2 linked regions of the Niveibacterium microcysteis genome follow. The protein of the gene in region 1 interacts with the protein of each later gene in a pairwise test. Links are inferred from orthologs where the notes say so. Each region holds a gene or a part of one and is shown on either strand. Other genes may lie near its edges.

The links.
Region 2: the proteins of JY500_RS16275 (region 1) and dnaE interact in binary tests that used the Escherichia coli proteins (3 or more experiments, as listed by UniProt). The link is inferred for Niveibacterium microcysteis from one-to-one orthologs.

Annotation. Positions count from the first base shown.
Region 1 is NZ_CP071060.1:3,576,865-3,584,385, forward strand. Bases 3,632-6,411 are described here. They hold JY500_RS16275 (methionine aminotransferase), read right to left. Parts: upstream 5,709-6,411; coding sequence 4,554-5,708; downstream 3,632-4,553. Other genes in these bases: JY500_RS16265 (sensor histidine kinase), read right to left, coding at 3,632-4,244; JY500_RS16270 (PP0621 family protein), read right to left, coding at 4,256-4,495; JY500_RS16280 (putative bifunctional diguanylate cyclase/phosphodiesterase), read left to right, coding at 5,853-6,411. In the rest of the region: JY500_RS16250 (ribonucleoside-diphosphate reductase subunit alpha), read right to left, coding at 1-484; 1,6-anhydro-N-acetylmuramyl-L-alanine amidase AmpD, read right to left, coding at 730-1,260; JY500_RS16260 (sigma-54-dependent transcriptional regulator), read right to left, coding at 1,336-2,718; more of JY500_RS16265, read right to left, coding at 2,715-3,631; more of JY500_RS16280, read left to right, coding at 6,412-7,521. UniProt on the Escherichia coli protein: Shows aminotransferase activity with methionine and histidine as substrates, and to a lesser extent also with phenylalanine.
Region 2 is NZ_CP071060.1:1,396,367-1,405,141, forward strand. The notes cover bases 2,366-6,399. They hold dnaE (DNA polymerase III subunit alpha), read left to right. Parts: upstream 2,366-2,692; coding sequence 2,693-6,199; downstream 6,200-6,399. Other genes in these bases: JY500_RS06505 (hypothetical protein), read right to left, coding at 2,366-2,553. In the rest of the region: JY500_RS06490 (YbjN domain-containing protein), read left to right, coding at 1-166; JY500_RS06495 (alpha/beta hydrolase), read right to left, coding at 170-1,312; JY500_RS06500 (hypothetical protein), read right to left, coding at 1,355-2,098; more of JY500_RS06505, read right to left, coding at 2,095-2,365; JY500_RS06515 (efflux RND transporter periplasmic adaptor subunit), read left to right, coding at 6,550-7,785; JY500_RS06520 (efflux RND transporter permease subunit), read left to right, coding at 7,798-8,775. UniProt on the Escherichia coli protein: DNA polymerase III is a complex, multichain enzyme responsible for most of the replicative synthesis in bacteria. This DNA polymerase also exhibits 3' to 5' exonuclease activity. The alpha chain is the DNA polymerase catalytic subunit.

The sequences.
Region 1 (7,521 bases):
CGGCGAGCTCGGCGCGGTCCAGCGGCCTGCGTTCGCCGCGGTGCGTGACATGCAACGCCGCGGCCGGCGGCGTTGCCTTCGCCTTCTGCGCACGCTCGGCAGCGCGCTTTTCGCGGTACAGCACATAGGCGCGCGCGACGTCGTGCTCGCCCGAACGCATCAGCGCAAGTTCGACCTGATCCTGGATGTCTTCGATGTGGAACGTGCCGCCGTGCGGCTGGCGACGCACCAGTGCGCGCACGACCTGTTCGGTAAGGCTGCCGACCACCTCGCGCACACGCGCCGAGACGGCGCCATGAGAACCCTCGACGGCGAGGAAGGCCTTGGTGACCGCAACCGCAATCTTGGACGGCTCGAATCCGACCACCGCTCCGTTACGGCGAATGATCTTGTAATCGGCATAGCGTTCCGCCTCGCTGGCGGCATCATGCGGCAGCGCGGATAGCGCCGGGTTGGCGACCGCTTCGTTGGCGATGACCTGCATCGATCTCTCCTGTTGTCGGGGTTGCCTGGAAAACTGCTCCGGCAGCGCACTCGGTTATTGACCTACTAGATCTAGTATGACGATCCATATACCCGACTAATTCTAGTTACCTCACCCCATTTCATGCAAGAAACAAAATTGTCGCGATGCGACAAGAACAAGCACCGTGCGGGCCTCAAACGCTGCAGCCATGAGGCGTGTAAAGCCCTCGCGCGGCGCGATAAAACGGCGAACAAAATGGGTAATCAGCGCAGAAGCGTGGCGAGCAACGGCCAGTCGAAGAAGGGACCGGGGTCTGTCTTGCGCCCAGGGGCAATGTCGCAATGCCCGGCGATGTCGCTGATCGGATGGCGCCGTACGATGGCACGGATCAGCTCTGCCAAGGCGGGGTACTGCGCTGCGTCGAAGGGCTGCGTGTCGCTGCCTTCAAGCTCGATACCGATCGAAAAATCATTACAGCGTTCGCGGCCACCCCAGCTCGATACACCTGCGTGCCATGCGCGCTGGATGGTCGGCACGAACTGCTCGATGCAGCCGTCTCGCCGAATCAGGAAATGTGATGACACGCGGAGATGGTGAATGCCCGCATAGTACGGATGGGCGAGTGGGTCGAGGCAGTTGGTGAACAACTGCTCTACGCCCGGACCACCGAAGCACTCCGGGGGCAGGCTGATCGCATGGATGACGATCAGATCGATGGTGCAGCCCGCCGGGCGGGCGTCAAAATTGGGCGACGCGACGAAGCGCGCATCGGGAAGAAAACCCTCCGCATCGATGCCCTTCAGCGTCGGCTTGGCGGGGGTCGGTGAACTCGCGATCGGCTCACCGCGCAGCTTCAGGAACACCGCCGATTACTCCTTCATCCCCAGCCGCTCCATGCGGTAGCGCAGCGAACGGAAGGTCACGCCCAGAAGCCGCGCCGCGGCCGTGCGGTTGCCATCGGTCTTGGCGATGGCTTCGTTGATGGCCTGGCGCTCGACGCGGTCGAGATAGTCCTGCAGGGATTCCCGCTCCAGGGCAACGCCGCCACCCGGAATGCCGTGCGGACCGGCCTCCTCCTCGCGCGGTTCGAGGTGAAGATCCTCGACCGTAATGCATTGGCCGCCATGCAAGGCCAACGCGCGTTCAAGAATGTTCTCCAGTTCGCGCACGTTGCCCGGGAATGCATAGGCCAACAAGGCGGCGTTCGCAGCGGCGTCAACACGCGGCACAGGCAAGCCCGCCTCCTGGGCCAATCGCCCAAGCAAGGCATCGACCAGGGCCGGGATGTCCTCACGCCGCTCGCGCAGCGCTGGCATGCGCAGTTCAATGACGTTGAGGCGGTAGAACAGATCCTGCCGGAACCGCCCTTGATCCACGAGCTCCTTCAGATTGCGGTGCGTCGCGCTGATGATGCGCAGATCCACCGGCTGCTCGGCCGTGTCGCCGACACGGCGCACACGCTTTTCCTGGATAGCACGCAGAAGCTTTACCTGCATGGGCAACGGCAGGTCACCCACTTCATCGAGGAACAAGGTGCCCCCGTTGGCTGCCTGGAAGAAGCCATCGCGGTCAGCATCCGCGCCGGTAAAAGCTCCCTTGCGATAGCCGAAGAACTCGCTCTCCATGAGATTTTCGGGAATCGCTCCGCAGTTGACCGCAACGAAGGGCTTCGCGGCACGCGGGCCGTATTCGTGAATCAGGCGCGCCGCGCGCTCCTTGCCGCTGCCCGACTCACCGCTGATATAGACCGGCGCCTGACTGCGCGCCAAACGTTCGATCATGCTGCGCACTTGCAGCATGGTGGGCGACTCGCCGGTCAACGAACTGGCGCCGACCGGGCGTGATTCACTCGCGCGCTTCGGCAGATCGAAGACCGATTTGACCAGGGCTCGCAGTTGTTCAAGCGAAACGGGTTTGGAGAGGTAGTCGAAGGCCCCCTCCTTCAACGCGGTGACTGCGTTCTCCATGCTGCCGTAGGCCGTGATCACCGCCACTGGCAGTTCTGGATGGTGCTGCGCAATTTCTCGCACCAGTGTGAGGCCATCGCCGTCCGGCAGGCGCATGTCGGTCAAGCACAGCTTGTAGCGGTGCTCCGCCAGCAATGCGCGCGCGTCGGCCAGCGTTCCAGCCGCGTCGGCACCAAGCCCCATGCGCAGAAGCGTCAGCTCCAGCAATTCACGGATATCCGCCTCGTCATCGACAATCAGTACCGCTGCATCGATGTGGCTGCGTCGCTCACTTGCACTGCTCATGCAACCCCCTTGGCCATCAATCGGAAATGCGCGCCACCGCGAGATTCGCAGAGCTCAAGTTCGGCCGCATTGGCCTGCGCCAACTCTCGCGCAATATAGAGCCCAAGCCCGGTACCGCGTGGATCGGACGTAAAGAAGGGTTCAAACACCCGTGAGCGCGACTCCGGCGGCACGCCGGGACCATCGTCCACGACTTCGAGCATGACCTGGTCTTCACCGCCCGCGAGCACCTGGATTCTCACGCTGCCCGGCGCGCCGCTCGCAAAACGGCGAGCGTTGCCAAGCAGGTTCCAAAGAATCTGCTGCAGGTGAATACGGTCGAAGCGCACGCGCAACGCCGCATCGCCCTCCAATTCGACAAGCGCCGGATCGAGCCCCTCGTAGCTGACCTGTTCATCCAAGAAGGTGCGGGCGAAGGCAAGCAGTGGAATGGTCTCCGGGGTCGCGCGATCGCGGCGCCCAAGTTCCAGCACGTCGCGCACCATGCGATCGATGCGCCGCGTGTTGTCGTGGATGATGCGCGTCAGGCGCTGCTGCATCTCGGCGCGCTTCTCTTCGCCAAGGAGTTCGCTGGCGTGGCTGATCGCCGCCAAGGGGTTGCGGATCTCGTGCGCGATCCCGCCGGTCAGGCGCCCGAGTGCCGCAAGCTTGATTTGCTGTGCCTCGCGCTCGATGCGCTCAAGATCTTCAAGATAGACAATCGTATCGCCTTGCTCGCCCAATCGCAGGGTGCGCACGCGCACCTGGCTGCCGGCCTCGCCAACGCGAACCTCCGCGTCGCCACTCACCACCGCAGCCGCAAGCTCGGGGGACAGTACGTCAATCGGTAGGCCAATATGGGGCAAATCCCCCAACAACTCGGCCGCCTTGCGATTGGCCTGCATCACCACGCCATCGGCGCCGAGCACGAGCACACCATCGTGCAGATCGGCAATGATCTGCTCGTTCACGCGCTCCTGACGACGCAGCGCAGCACCGCGCTGATGGGCAAGCGCTTCGTTGGCCAGCGCGCGGGTCGCCAGCAGGCGCGCCACGGTCGCAACTGCAAAAAAGCCAATGCAGACAAAACCCACCGCGGTGATGTCGGCAACCGCCTCGCTGTCGAGAGTCAGCGAACGCAGGCCTTGCACCGCGAGCACCGCCACAGAGGCCAAGGACGCATAGAAGAAGACCAGGCGCCCTTCGCCGAGCAGTCCGCCGGCAGCAACCACCACCATCATCATGTAGGGCAGGCCACCCTTGTGACCTCCGCCTAGGTACATCAGCGCACTGAGCGCCACGATATCGATCGTGATGTGGGTGTTCACCACCCACTCGAAGGGTGCCCGCGTTGCGCGCAGGAAGTAGAGCAGGATCACCGCCGCCAATAGGTAACCCGCAACAACCCAAGTCCACTCGCCGCTACTGCTTTCCAGCAAGAAAAGGCGACCAATGAAGATCAAGCCGCACGCAACGATCAGGCGGTAGAGGCTGTAGTAGCGCAGCGATTCCCAGCGCGATTCAGCGGGCTGCCAGGCATGTGGCATGCCGGCCCCCATCAGGCGCGCGGGCCGAGTTGGCGGTGCGCGTCGCTGCAGTAGAAGTGGCCGCCCTCCATCACACCCTCGCTTTCCGGCACATGCAGGCCGCACTGTGCGCAAGCCGTGATGCGTTCGGGTTCGGCCGGTGGCTGTGGGGCCGGATTGCCGCGGCGGGGACGCGATGCGCCACCATCGAATTTGCGGCGCAGCAACCAGATAGCAAGGATGCCCAGCAGGAAGAGGAGTATTTTGCCCACGTCAGGCGCCCCATCGCGATGCAGAAGCCGCCGAGTTTACCACCCGGTGCATGGGCGCTCAGAGGGCTGCAAGGCGCGCGGCCGCAGCATCCAGTGTCGCGTCCTGCTTGGCGAAGCAAAGCCGCACGATGCGTTCGTCGCGGGGCTCGCGCGAAAACACCGAAACCGGAATGGCCGCTACGCCGGCTTCGCGCGTGAGCCATTCGGCGAACGCAACGTCCGGCAGATCGGAGATCGCACGGTAGTCGACCAGCTGAAAGTAGGTGCCAGCGCACGGCAGCAGGCGCAGCCTGCTTGTGGCCAACTGTGCGCGCAGGCGATCGCGCTTCGTCTGGTAAAACGCGGCCAGCCCCCGCCAGGTCTCTGGCCGCCCCGCAACCGTCGCAAAGGCGGCTTGAGCCGGACTGTTCACGGTGAAGACGTTGAACTGGTGCACCTTGCGGAATTCGGCCATCAGCGCTGCCGGGCCAAAGACGTAGCCGACTTTCCAACCGGTGACGTGATAGGTCTTGCCAAAGCTCGACACGCCGATCGCCCGGCACGCGAGCGCTGGATGGCGGGCAACACTCTGGTGTTCGGCGCCGTCGAAGACCATGTGCTCATAGACCTCGTCGGACAGCACACAGACGCGCGACCCATCGAGTAGCGCAGCGAGCTGCAGCATGTCTTCCCGCGGCCAGATCGAGCCCGTCGGGTTGTGCGGTGTATTCACGATCACCAGCCGCGTGCGCGGGCTCAGTGCTGCCTTGAAGGCATCCCAGTCCGGACGCCAGTCCGGTGCACGCAGCGGGATCCCCCGCAATTGCGCGCCCTGCAACCGCACTGCCGGGCCGTACGCGTCATACGCCGGCTCGAACACGATGACCTCGTCGCCCGGCTGCACCAGCGCGGCAATGGCTGTGAACAGGGCCTGTGTCGCGCCCGCCGTCACCGTGATCTCGGACTCGGGCTCATACCGCGCGCCGTATTCGCCCTCCAGCTTGTGCGCGATCGCTTCGCGCAGCGCCGGCAAGCCGGCCATCGGCGGGTACTGGTTATGGCCGGCAGCAATGGCCTCTGACACCGCGGCGGCGAGCGCGGGATCGGGCGAGAAGTCCGGAAAGCCTTGCGACAGGTTGATCGCGCCGCAAGCCTGAGCGAGCCGCGACATCACGGTAAAGATGGTGGTGCCCACATCGGGCAACCGGCTATCGATCGGAACTGGAGTATCCAAACCAACTCTCCTCGCACGCTAGAGCCGCAAGTCTATTCCGGCGTAAGCTTGCGCAGGAGCCTCAAGTCGCGGGCTACGCGTCCGTAGACGTGAGAAGAGAGGCTCTGAATCGGCAAAGAGCCCTACCACACCGGGGAGATAGCGGTGACCGATCTTTTGGCGGCGGATGACGAGCTGGTCTTTGCGCCGGAAGGCGATGACGATGTCGAACATGGCGCGGCGGCGGTATGGCGCGTTCTGATCGTCGACGATGACCAGGATGTTCACGCATCGACGGAGCTCGCACTCAAGGGCACACCGATCCTCGGGCGCCCGCTGGAGTTCCTGCACACCTACAGCGCCGCCGAAACGGTGCAGTTCCTGCGGCGCGAGCAGGACATTTCGGTGATCCTGCTTGATGTGGTGATGGAAAGCGAGAACGCCGGCCTGAACCTCGTGCACATCATCCGCGAAGAACTGGGCCTGCAGGAAACGCGCATCGTGCTGCGCACCGGGCAGCCCGGCTATGCGCCGGAAATCCAGGCGATCCGCGATTACGACATCAACGACTACAAGACCAAGTCCGAACTCACCCACACGCGGCTCTACACCACGCTGACGGTTGCGATCCGGTCCTACGACCAGATCCGCGCGATCAACGCGAACCGCCGCGGGCTGGACATGATCGTGCGAGCCAGTGGCGAGCTGATGGAGCTGCGTGGCATCCAGGGCTTCGCCGCCGGTGTCATCACGCAACTTGCGGCCCTGCTGCGGCTACCGCCCGAGGGGCTGATCTGTGCGCAGGAAAACGGCAGCGGCGACGACGGTGTTCAGGTCGTTGCGGCCGGAGGCAAGTTCAGCGGGCTGATCAACCAATCGATCCGCGACATCCCGGATCGTGTGGTGCGGGAGCACCTCAACCGCGCCCTCGCATCGGGCAAGAACCAATACGACCAGGGCTCCACAACGCTGTTGCTCAACGGCTCGGGTCGCCGAATCGCCGTCTATCTGGAAAGCACGCACGCGATCGAGGAAATCGACCGCCACCTGCTTGAGGTGTTCTGCACCAACATTGCCGCCGGTTTCGAAAACACCGCCCTGTTCAGCCGCCTGCAGAACATCGCCTACGTCGACGCCCTTACCAGCCTGCCCAACCGGGTGCGCTTCCTTCAGTGCATTGACGAGCGCCTGCAGGGCAACCGCAAGAACGAATCGACCGTCGCGCTGGTCGACATCGACGAGTTTGCCGAGACCAACGACGCACTCGGGCACAAGTTCGGTGACAAGCTGCTGCTGGCCGTCGCCCTTCGTCTGCGCGACCGGATGCCCGGCGCCATCGTCGCGCGGATCGCCGGCGATACCTTCGGCATCCTCGGCGAAGTGTCGGTGGTCACGCCGGCAGCACTCTCCGCTGTCTTCGCCGACCCGTTTATCGTCGATGAGCAGGAGATCGTGATCTCCGCAACGCAAGGTTATTTGCTGCTGCGCGAGGCAGACGGCAGCAGCGCGGACGCCTTGAAGAACACCAACCTCGCTCTCAAGCGGGCAAAGAGCCGGCACCGTGGGGAACACAGCTTCTTCACGCGCGACATGAACGTCGAGATCGAGGAGCGGGTCAAGCTGCTCCACGGCCTGCGCAGTGCATTCGACAACGAACGCCTGTTCCTGATGTACCAGCCGCAGGTTCGTATCGAGAGCGGCGAGCCGGTCGGCGTCGAAGCGCTGATCCGCTGGCGGGGTGACGATGGCCGCTTCATCCCGCCCGATCGCTTCATTCCGCTCGCCGAACACTCGGGCCTGATCGTCAATATCGGCAACTGGGTCATGCGCCTGG
Region 2 (8,775 bases), 2.2 Mb from region 1 along the record:
CCTGGTGCGCTTTTCGGTGGTGGACGACGACATGCTCTACGCCGATTACTGCCTGCTCTATCAGCGCGGGCTGCCCGCCTTTCACATCGTCAACAGCCTGCGCCGCTTCGCGCTGGTTGCTCGCAACGGCTTGCGCGAGTGCGACAGTGAGGACTTGATCGCCTGATCGCTACTGCGCCGGCGCCGGGTGCACAACCGGCTTGAAGCGGAAGAAGCGGCCCACCTCGCTGCGCCGAGGCTCCAGCCAGGTGCGTTGTTCCGCCGGGCCCTTGTCGGCGATCACTTCCACCAGGTCCGCAACGACCGAGTCGCCATCGGCGTAGTAGGAATGGCCCAGCAGGTCGGTCGCGACGTCGCTGGCGTCGATCGAATCCATGCCGGGCATCAGCACCAGCGGGTCGGCTGCGCCCAGCCGCGCAGCCTGGTGCACCGCCTTCGACGCTTTCAGCGCAATGTCGTTGGACGAGGCGTAGAGCGTGAGGCGGTTGTCCGGCTGCACCAGCGCGGGCGCGATCTGCGTCCGGAAGACGTCGGCATCGATGTCCGGCGCCATCAGCATGATCTGGCGGAAGCGGCTGCGCAGTTCGGGCTTTTCGGTGAACAGCTCGGCCAGGGCGCCCGCGGTGGCGCGGGTGCCCATGCTGTGGGCCAGCACATAGATGGTCTCGGCATCGAGGCGCTCGGCCAGGTCGCGGAAGAAGTCGCGCATCAGCGGCTGGCTCTTCGCCACCGAGCGCTCGTCCTCGCCATAGCCGAGCAGCGAATTCTGCGAGGGCCAGCTGTAGAACAGCGGTACGCCCTGGAAGCCAATGTCGTAGCTGATCTGCGCGGTACGGCGGGCGGCGTCTTCAAAGCCGGTGTTGTAGCCGTGCACGAACACCAGCGCGTGGCGTGAGCCGGCTTCGTCGATCTCGCTTGCGATCTCGTCGAGGAAGCGCTTGCGGTCCATCGGTTTCACCGATAGCAGCACGACGTGCTTTTCCGGGTCCTGGCGGAATTCCAGCAGCCAGGGGTTGGGGCCTTCCAGCTCGCCCATGCGATGGTCGCGCGGGATGCTGACTTCGGCGCTGCCGTAGCTGACCGTGTCCGAATAGGTGGTGCCGAAGGCCTGTGCCGGCGTGCTGCCATCGCCCGCAGCCCGGTTGGTGCCGAAGTGCACCTGCACACGCTTGTAGTTTGGTTCCTTGCCGCGCATCACCTGCGTGTCGTCGGGTGTTGGCGGCTGGACCTGGGTGGTTTCACAGGCGGCCAGCAAGGTCAGGCCGGCCAGGGCAAGGGTCTGGAGCAGGTTGCGGGCGTAGGTCTGCGGCATCGGGCTTCAGTGTGTGTCGAGATCAATCGGAGGCGGCGGCGCTCAGCCGCCCGCCACGTCTTTCAAGCCGGTTGCGATCGAGGCGAGTGTGGTGCCGGCAGCCATCGCGGCGGCCATCAGCTTTTGCAACGCTTCGACCTGGCCATGCAAGCGTTCCGGATTCAGGTTGCCGCTGCTGATCACCCCCGCGGCCTTGATCAGCATCGCATGCTGGCGCAGCTCACTGCGCTTGAGGGTGCCGCGCTGGCGGCCGATGATCATGCCGGTCGCGAAGCTCATCGTGATGCTGGTGGCGTACTGCAGGAATTCCTGCCATTCGCGCCAGTTGGCTGGCAGCACCGGTGTGTGGTCGATCAGCGCGATCACCGCGCTCATCAGCAGCACTGCGAGCAGCGCCATCGCAGCCGCACCGGCCAAAACCGGGCCGAAGCGGCGCTTGCTGTCACGCAGCGCGAAGTAGCCGAACGGCAGCGGGATGAACAGCGACGCTACGCGTAGCCAGAGCGTGGGCAGGTCGAGCCACACCGTGATCGTGAAATGGGCGACCAGCAGGAGCACCAGCGGCGCGATCCAGGGCCACCAGCCGTTGGTTTCGCTCGCGACATCGTCGTCCGGTGCGTCTGCTGTGGGCGCCACCGCATCAAGGCGCAGCTTCTGTTCGGCCAGTGCAGCCTCCAGCGCGCCAATGCGTTCGAGCAATGGCTTGAAGAGGTAGAGGTCGCGGGTGCAGTGCGGGCAGGCGAGCGCAGCGGCGTCGATTTCGCTAACGCAGTAGGGGCACTTCATTTCGCGATATCCAGCTTCAGCAGGGTTTCGGTTTCGCGGCCTTCGTTGTCCGACACGCGCAGCCGGATCGGGTGCAGGCCGGGCGGCATGCGTACATCGGCGAGTTCGATGCCTTCGGCGCTCAGACCGGCGCGTGCGCGCGGCAGCAGATCCACCGGCGGCGTGCTGAGGTAGGTCATCTCCACCGTCTTTGGATCGATCTTTGCGCCGCCGCGGGCTTTGAACGCAATCTTCAGTTTCAGCGGTGTCGCCAGCGCCTTTGCATCCGGTGCGGGCGAGACTTGCGTAACGCTCGGGCCACGCGTGATGCCGCGCATCGTCGGGATCTCGGCAGGCGGGCGGGCCGCTTCTTCGGGCGTGATCAGATCGAGCGCGCGGGCCTCTGCGGCGGCGACAAAGGCGGCGGTCAGGACCAGGCAGCGCAGGGCGTGGCGGCGTGTCGGGGCGGTCGTCATGTCGGGTTCCTGTTCTTTTCGGCCGGGGCTGGCGCTTGGACGAAGCCGAGAATGTAACGTAAGGGTGGTGCGCGCGGCAGCGCTACACGCATGGCGGGAATGTGAAGGATTGATTCGCCGGCACAGGTAAAATCGCGGGATGACTTCTGCCGCACCCGCCCCGCACCAGCCCGCCTTTGTTCACCTGCGCATGCATACCGAGTTCTCGATCGAGGACGGTATCGTGCGGATCGACGACGCCATCAAGGCCGCCGCGGCCGATGGCATGCCGGCCCTGGGCATTTCTGACCTGGCCAACCTGTTCGGCATGGTCAAGCACTACAAGGGCTGTCGCAGCGCCGGCATCAAGCCGGTGGCGGCGGTGGATGCGTGGATCACCAACGACGCGGATCGCGAAAAGCCCTTCCGCGTGATGCTGATCTGCAAGCACCGCGCCGGCTACGGCCAGTTGTGCGAACTGGTGACCAAGGCTTTTCTCGACAACCAGCACCGCGGCCGCGCCGAAATGCGCAAGGAGTGGTTCGAGAACGGCGCCGCATCGGGCCTGATCTGCCTCTCAGGCGCCATGCTGGGTGATGTAGGGGCTGCGATTGCCGCCGGCAACATCGAGTCTGCCCGCCGCCTGCTGGGCGACTGGTCGCGGCTGTTCCCGGACAGCTTCTACGTAGAGGTGCAGCGCGCCGGCCACCCGGGCACCGAGAGCTACATCCGGCAGGCGGCCGCGCTGGCCGCCGAGCTGGACTTGCCGGTGGTTGCAACGCACCCGATCCAGTTCCTCAAGCGGGAAGACTTCAAGGCGCACGAGGCGCGCGTGTGCATCGCGCAAGGCTATGTGCTGGCCGATACCCGCCGTCCGAAGAACTTCACCGAGGAACAGTATTTCAAGACACAGGCCGAGATGGCCGAGCTCTTCGCGGACATGCCCGAGGCGCTTGAAAACTCGGTCGAGATTGCGCGCCGCTGTTCGCTGACGATCACGCTGGGCAAGAACTTCCTGCCGCAATTCCCCACGCCCGAGGGCATGACGCTCGACGACTTCCTCGTCGCGGAAGCCAAGAAGGGCCTCGAAGACCGTCTGCGCGAGCTCTACCCGAACGAAGACGACCGCGAACGCGAGCGCCCGCGCTACGAGGCGCGGCTCAAGTTCGAGACCGACACCATCATCCAGATGGGTTTCCCGGGCTACTTCCTCATCGTTGCGGACTTCATCCAGTGGGGCAAGAACAACGGCGTGCCGGTGGGGCCGGGGCGGGGTTCCGGTGCCGGCTCGCTGGTCGCGTATTCGCTGAAGATCACCGACATCGACCCGACGGCGTACGCGCTGCTGTTCGAGCGCTTCCTCAACCCCGAGCGGGTGTCGATGCCCGACTTCGACATCGACTTCTGCCAGGACAACCGCTACCGCGTGATCGAGTATGTGCGCGAGCGCTATGGCAAGGATGCCGTGAGCCAGATCGCCACCTTTGGCACCATGGCCTCGAAAGCGGTGGTACGCGACGTCGGCCGCGTGCTCGATCTGCCGTATGGCTTGTGCGACCGGCTGTCGAAGGCGATTCCGGTGGTGCAGAACAAGCCGGTGTCGCTCGAAGAAGCGCTGGAGCAGGAACCCTCGATCCGCGAGATGATGGACGACCCGGGCGACGGCGAATCCATCCGCGAGCTGTGGGAGCTTGCACTGCCGCTCGAAGGCATGACGCGCGGTGTTGGCATGCACGCCGGGGGCGTGCTGATCGCGCCGGGCAAGCTGACCGACTTCTGCCCGCTCTACATCGCCGACGGTGAAGACGCCACGCCGGTGTCGCAGTACGACAAGGACGACGTCGAGCAGGTCGGCCTGGTGAAGTTCGACTTCCTCGGCCTGCGAAACCTCACCATCATCAAGCTCGCGCTCGAATACGTCGAGCGCCTGACGGGCGAGAAGATCGACCTGATGTCGCTGGGTTTCACCGACCCGGCGGCCTACCAGATCCTGAAAGACGCGAACACCACCGCGATCTTCCAGGTGGAATCGGACGGCATGAAGAAGCTTCTGAAGAAGCTCGGGCCGGACCGTTTCGAAGACATCATCGCTGTGTTGGCGCTCTATCGCCCGGGCCCGCTGGGCTCCGGCATGGTGGACGACTTCATCCTGCGGAAAAAAGGCCAGCAGGCGATCGACTACTACCACCCGGCCCTTGAAGGCTGTCTGTCGCCGACCTACGGCGTGATCGTGTATCAGGAACAGGTGATGCAGATCTCGCAGATCATCGGGGGATACACCCTTGGTGGTGCGGACATGCTGCGCCGGGCAATGGGCAAGAAGAAGCCCGAGGAAATGGCCAAGCACCGCGAGACCATCGCGGAGGGCGCGAAGAAACAGGGCTACGACCCGGAGCTGGCCGAGCGCCTGTTCGACCTGATGACCAAGTTCGCGGAGTACGGCTTCAACAAGTCGCACACCGCCGCGTATGCAGTCGTCACCTATCACACCGCATGGCTCAAGGCCCACCATTGCGCGGCCTTCATGGCCGCCACCATGTCGGCGGATATGGACAACACCGACACGGTGAAGATCTTCTTCGAAGACACCGTGGCCAACGGCATCAAGGTGCTGCCGCCCGACGTGAATGCCTCGAACTACCGCTTCGAGCCGACCGACGCGAAGACGATTCGCTACGGTCTGGGGGGCGTGAAGGGCGTCGGTGAGCCGGCGGTGAACGCAATCCTCGCGGCACGCAAAGAGGGCGGTCCGTTCAAGAATCTGTTCGACTTCTGCAAGCGGGTGGACCGCCGTGCAGTGAATCGTCGCGTGGTCGAAGCGCTGATCCGTGCCGGCGCTTTCGATACCCTGGATACCCACCGTGCGCGCCTGATCGCGTCGGTCGGCATCGCCATGGAAGCGGCCGAGCAGGCCGCCGCGAACGCCGCCCAGGTGGGGTTGTTCGATGCGCCGGAGCACGCCGAATCGCAGGCGATCCAGTACGTCGAAGCGCGCCCCTGGAAGGAGCGCGAACAGTTGATGGAGGAGAAGACCGCGATCGGCTTCTTCCTCTCCGGTCACCCCTACAACGCCTTCAAGGCCGAAGTTGCGCGCTTCATCCGCAAACCGCTGGCGCGGCTGGAGCCGCAGAAGGAGCCGCAGGTCTTTGCCGGTGTGGTGTCCGGCCAGCGCATCAAGATTGGCAACCGCGGCAAGATGTGCTTCGTGCAGCTTGATGACGGCACCGCGCAGCTTGAAGTGTCGGTGTTTGCTGAGGTGCTGGAGGCCAACAAGGGCCGCATCGTGCAGGACGAAGTGCTGATCGTCGAAGCCAAGGTCAGCCACGATGATTTCACCGGCGGCCTGCGCATCATCGCCGACAAGTTGATGACGTTGGGTGAGGCGCGCGCGCGTTTCGCCCGCACGCTGAAGCTGTCGATCAACGGCGAGGTGGCGGCGAGCGGCGGTCCGCGAGCGGCCGCAGAGCGGCTCGAAACCCTGCTGGCGCAATACCGTGCGCAGGGCGAGGGCGTGACCGGTTGCCCGATCCGCCTGCGCTACCGCAACACGGTGGCAGAGGCCGATCTGCCCTTTGGCCAGGGCTGGCGGGTGCGGCTTGAGGAGCCGCTGCTCGAAAACCTGCGCGACTGGCTGAGCCCGGAAGCGGTCGAAATCATCTACAACTAGACGCGCCAATTCGACCGCCTCGGCCGCCGCGGCGGTGGCGCCGCACAGCCGCCGCGCCCCGCGCCCCGCAGGCATGCAGCCGCTCAACCGCTTGCCAGCCTGTTCTCTGGCGACGAAAACCACTTTTCTGCAGTGGAATTGACGCAAGCGCGCCTGTCGAGGTTGCGCGGCGGGTTTGACCTGGATTAGCGTTTCAACCTGCGACGCCCGAGGGGGCTTTTCATGCCCCGGGGCAAGCCAATCCAGTCCGGCTGCGCACTGCGGCAGCCCAGCATGACCCATCCGTCTGATCCGGATTCGGGCTTCGAAGCAATGGGGGCTCGTTCCGTTTGCGTGAATGAGGACCTTCCATGTCACCGCAGTCTGTTCGCTCCGCTGGTGCATCGCTTCGCACCCTCCGCTCCCCGCTGACCTCCACGCTGATGTGCGCGCTGCTTCTGGCGCTCGCGGGATGCGGAAAGGGTAACCAGGCACCACAGGCCGGCTCGGCGCCTGAGGTCACAGTGCAGCCGGTGGTGGTGCAGGATGTGCCGATCGTGCCCGAGTTCGTCGGCCAGACGGAAAGCTCCCGACAGGTGGAGATTCGCGCGCGGGTGAGCGGCTTCCTTGAGAAGCGGCTATATCGCGAAGGGGCAATGGTGAAGGAGGGGCAGCCGCTCTTCCAGCTTGACCGCAAGCCCTTCGAGGCGCAGTTGCAGGTGGCGAAAGCACAGCTGGCGCAGGAAGAGGCGCGCTTGGTGACGGCGGAGGCCAACCGCAAACGCATCGAACCGCTGGCCGAGAAGAACGCGGTGAGCCAGAAGGACCGCGACGACGCGATCGGCAACTACCGTGCCGCGGCGGCCGGCGTTGAGGCCGCCAAGGCAGCCGTGATCACGGCGGAGTTGAATCTTTCCTATACCGGCATTCACTCGCCGGTGTCCGGGCTGGCGAGTTTCGCCAAAGTCGCGGAGGGCACTTACCTCGATCCGCAAAACAGCCTGCTGACCTATGTCGCGGCCCTGTCGCCGATGCGGGTGAACTTCAGCATCTCCGAGAATCAGCAGTTGAGTTTCGGTGACATGGTGAAGAAGGGGGTGGTGCGGGCGCCGAAAGAAGGGGACTTCCGCGTTGAAGTGGTGTTGGCCGATGGTTCGCGCTTCGAGGAAACCGGCCGGCTCACCTTTACCGATGCGTCCTTCAGTCAGGAGACGGGTACCTTCCTGGCGCGTGCCGAGTTGCCGAATACGAAGGGCACGCTGCGCCCCGGGCAGTTTGTCAGGGTGCGCCTCCACGGCGCCTATCGCCTCAACGGCATCGTGGTGCCGCAGCGCGCGGTGTTGCAGACGGCGCAGGGCAACCTTGCTTTCGTGGTCGATGCGGCGGGCAAGGCGCAGGTGCGACCGCTGCAGCTGGCGTCCATGCAGGGTGACAACTGGGTCGTCTCCGCCGGCCTCAAGGCGGGCGACAACCTGGTGGTGGACGGCGGCATGAAGCTTCGGCCGGATGTGCCGGTGAAGGTCGTGAAAACGCTTGAACCCTTCAAGGCGGACGTCGACCCGGTGCTGATGCCGCAAACCGAGCAATCTGCGGCGGCTGCGAAGTAAGGGAGCGCGAAAATGATCTCCCACCTCTGTATCCGGCGGCCGATTCTCGCCTCGGTGCTCTCGATCGTCGTGACGATCGCGGGCCTCGCGGCGATGTTCGCATTGCCGATCGCGCAGTACCCCGACATCTCGCCGGTTCAGGTCACGATATCCACCGCCTACCCGGGCGCCGATGCCAAGACGATCGAGGATTCCGTGGCCGCGCCGCTGGAAGCGCAGATCAATGGCGTCGACAACATGATGTACATGCAGTCGACCAGCTCGGCCGCAGGTCAGTATTCACTGACGGTGTACTTCAAGGTCGGCACCGATCCAGACATCGCGCAGGTGCAGGTGCAGAACCGCATCAGCCTCGCGATGACCCAACTGCCGGACATCGTGCAGAAGGCGGGTGTCAGTGTCGCGAAGCGCTCCAACAGCTTCCTGATGCTGCTGGGCCTGTATTCGCCCGACGGGCGCTTCGACGACAAGACGATTGCGAACTACGCGAACGTGTATGTGCTCGACGCGATCAAGCGTGTTCCGGGCGCCAACCAGGCCTCCATCATGGGCGTGCCGGACCTGGCGATGCGCATCTGGCTCAAGCCGGACCGCATGGCGGCGCTGGGCATCACGCCGACCGACATCCAGCGCGCCGTGTCGGCCCAGAACCAGCAGTTCGGTATCGGCCGCGTCGGTGCTTCACCGACGGATCGGCCGGTCGAGCTGACCTTCCCGGTTGTCGCGGGTGGGCGTTTCTCGGATCCGTCTGAATTCGAACGGATCATTTTGCGCACCGACGCCAAAGGTGCCGCGATCGTGCGGCTCGGGGACGTCGGGCGGGCCGAGGTCGGGCAAAAGGACTACCTCGTCCGCGCAACGATGAACGGCAAACCGACGACGCTGATTGCCGTGTATCAGCAAGCCGGCTCGAACGCGCTACAGGTCGCAAAGGATGTGCGCGCGATGATGGCGGAGATGAAGAAGACCTTCCCGGAGGGGATGGACTAT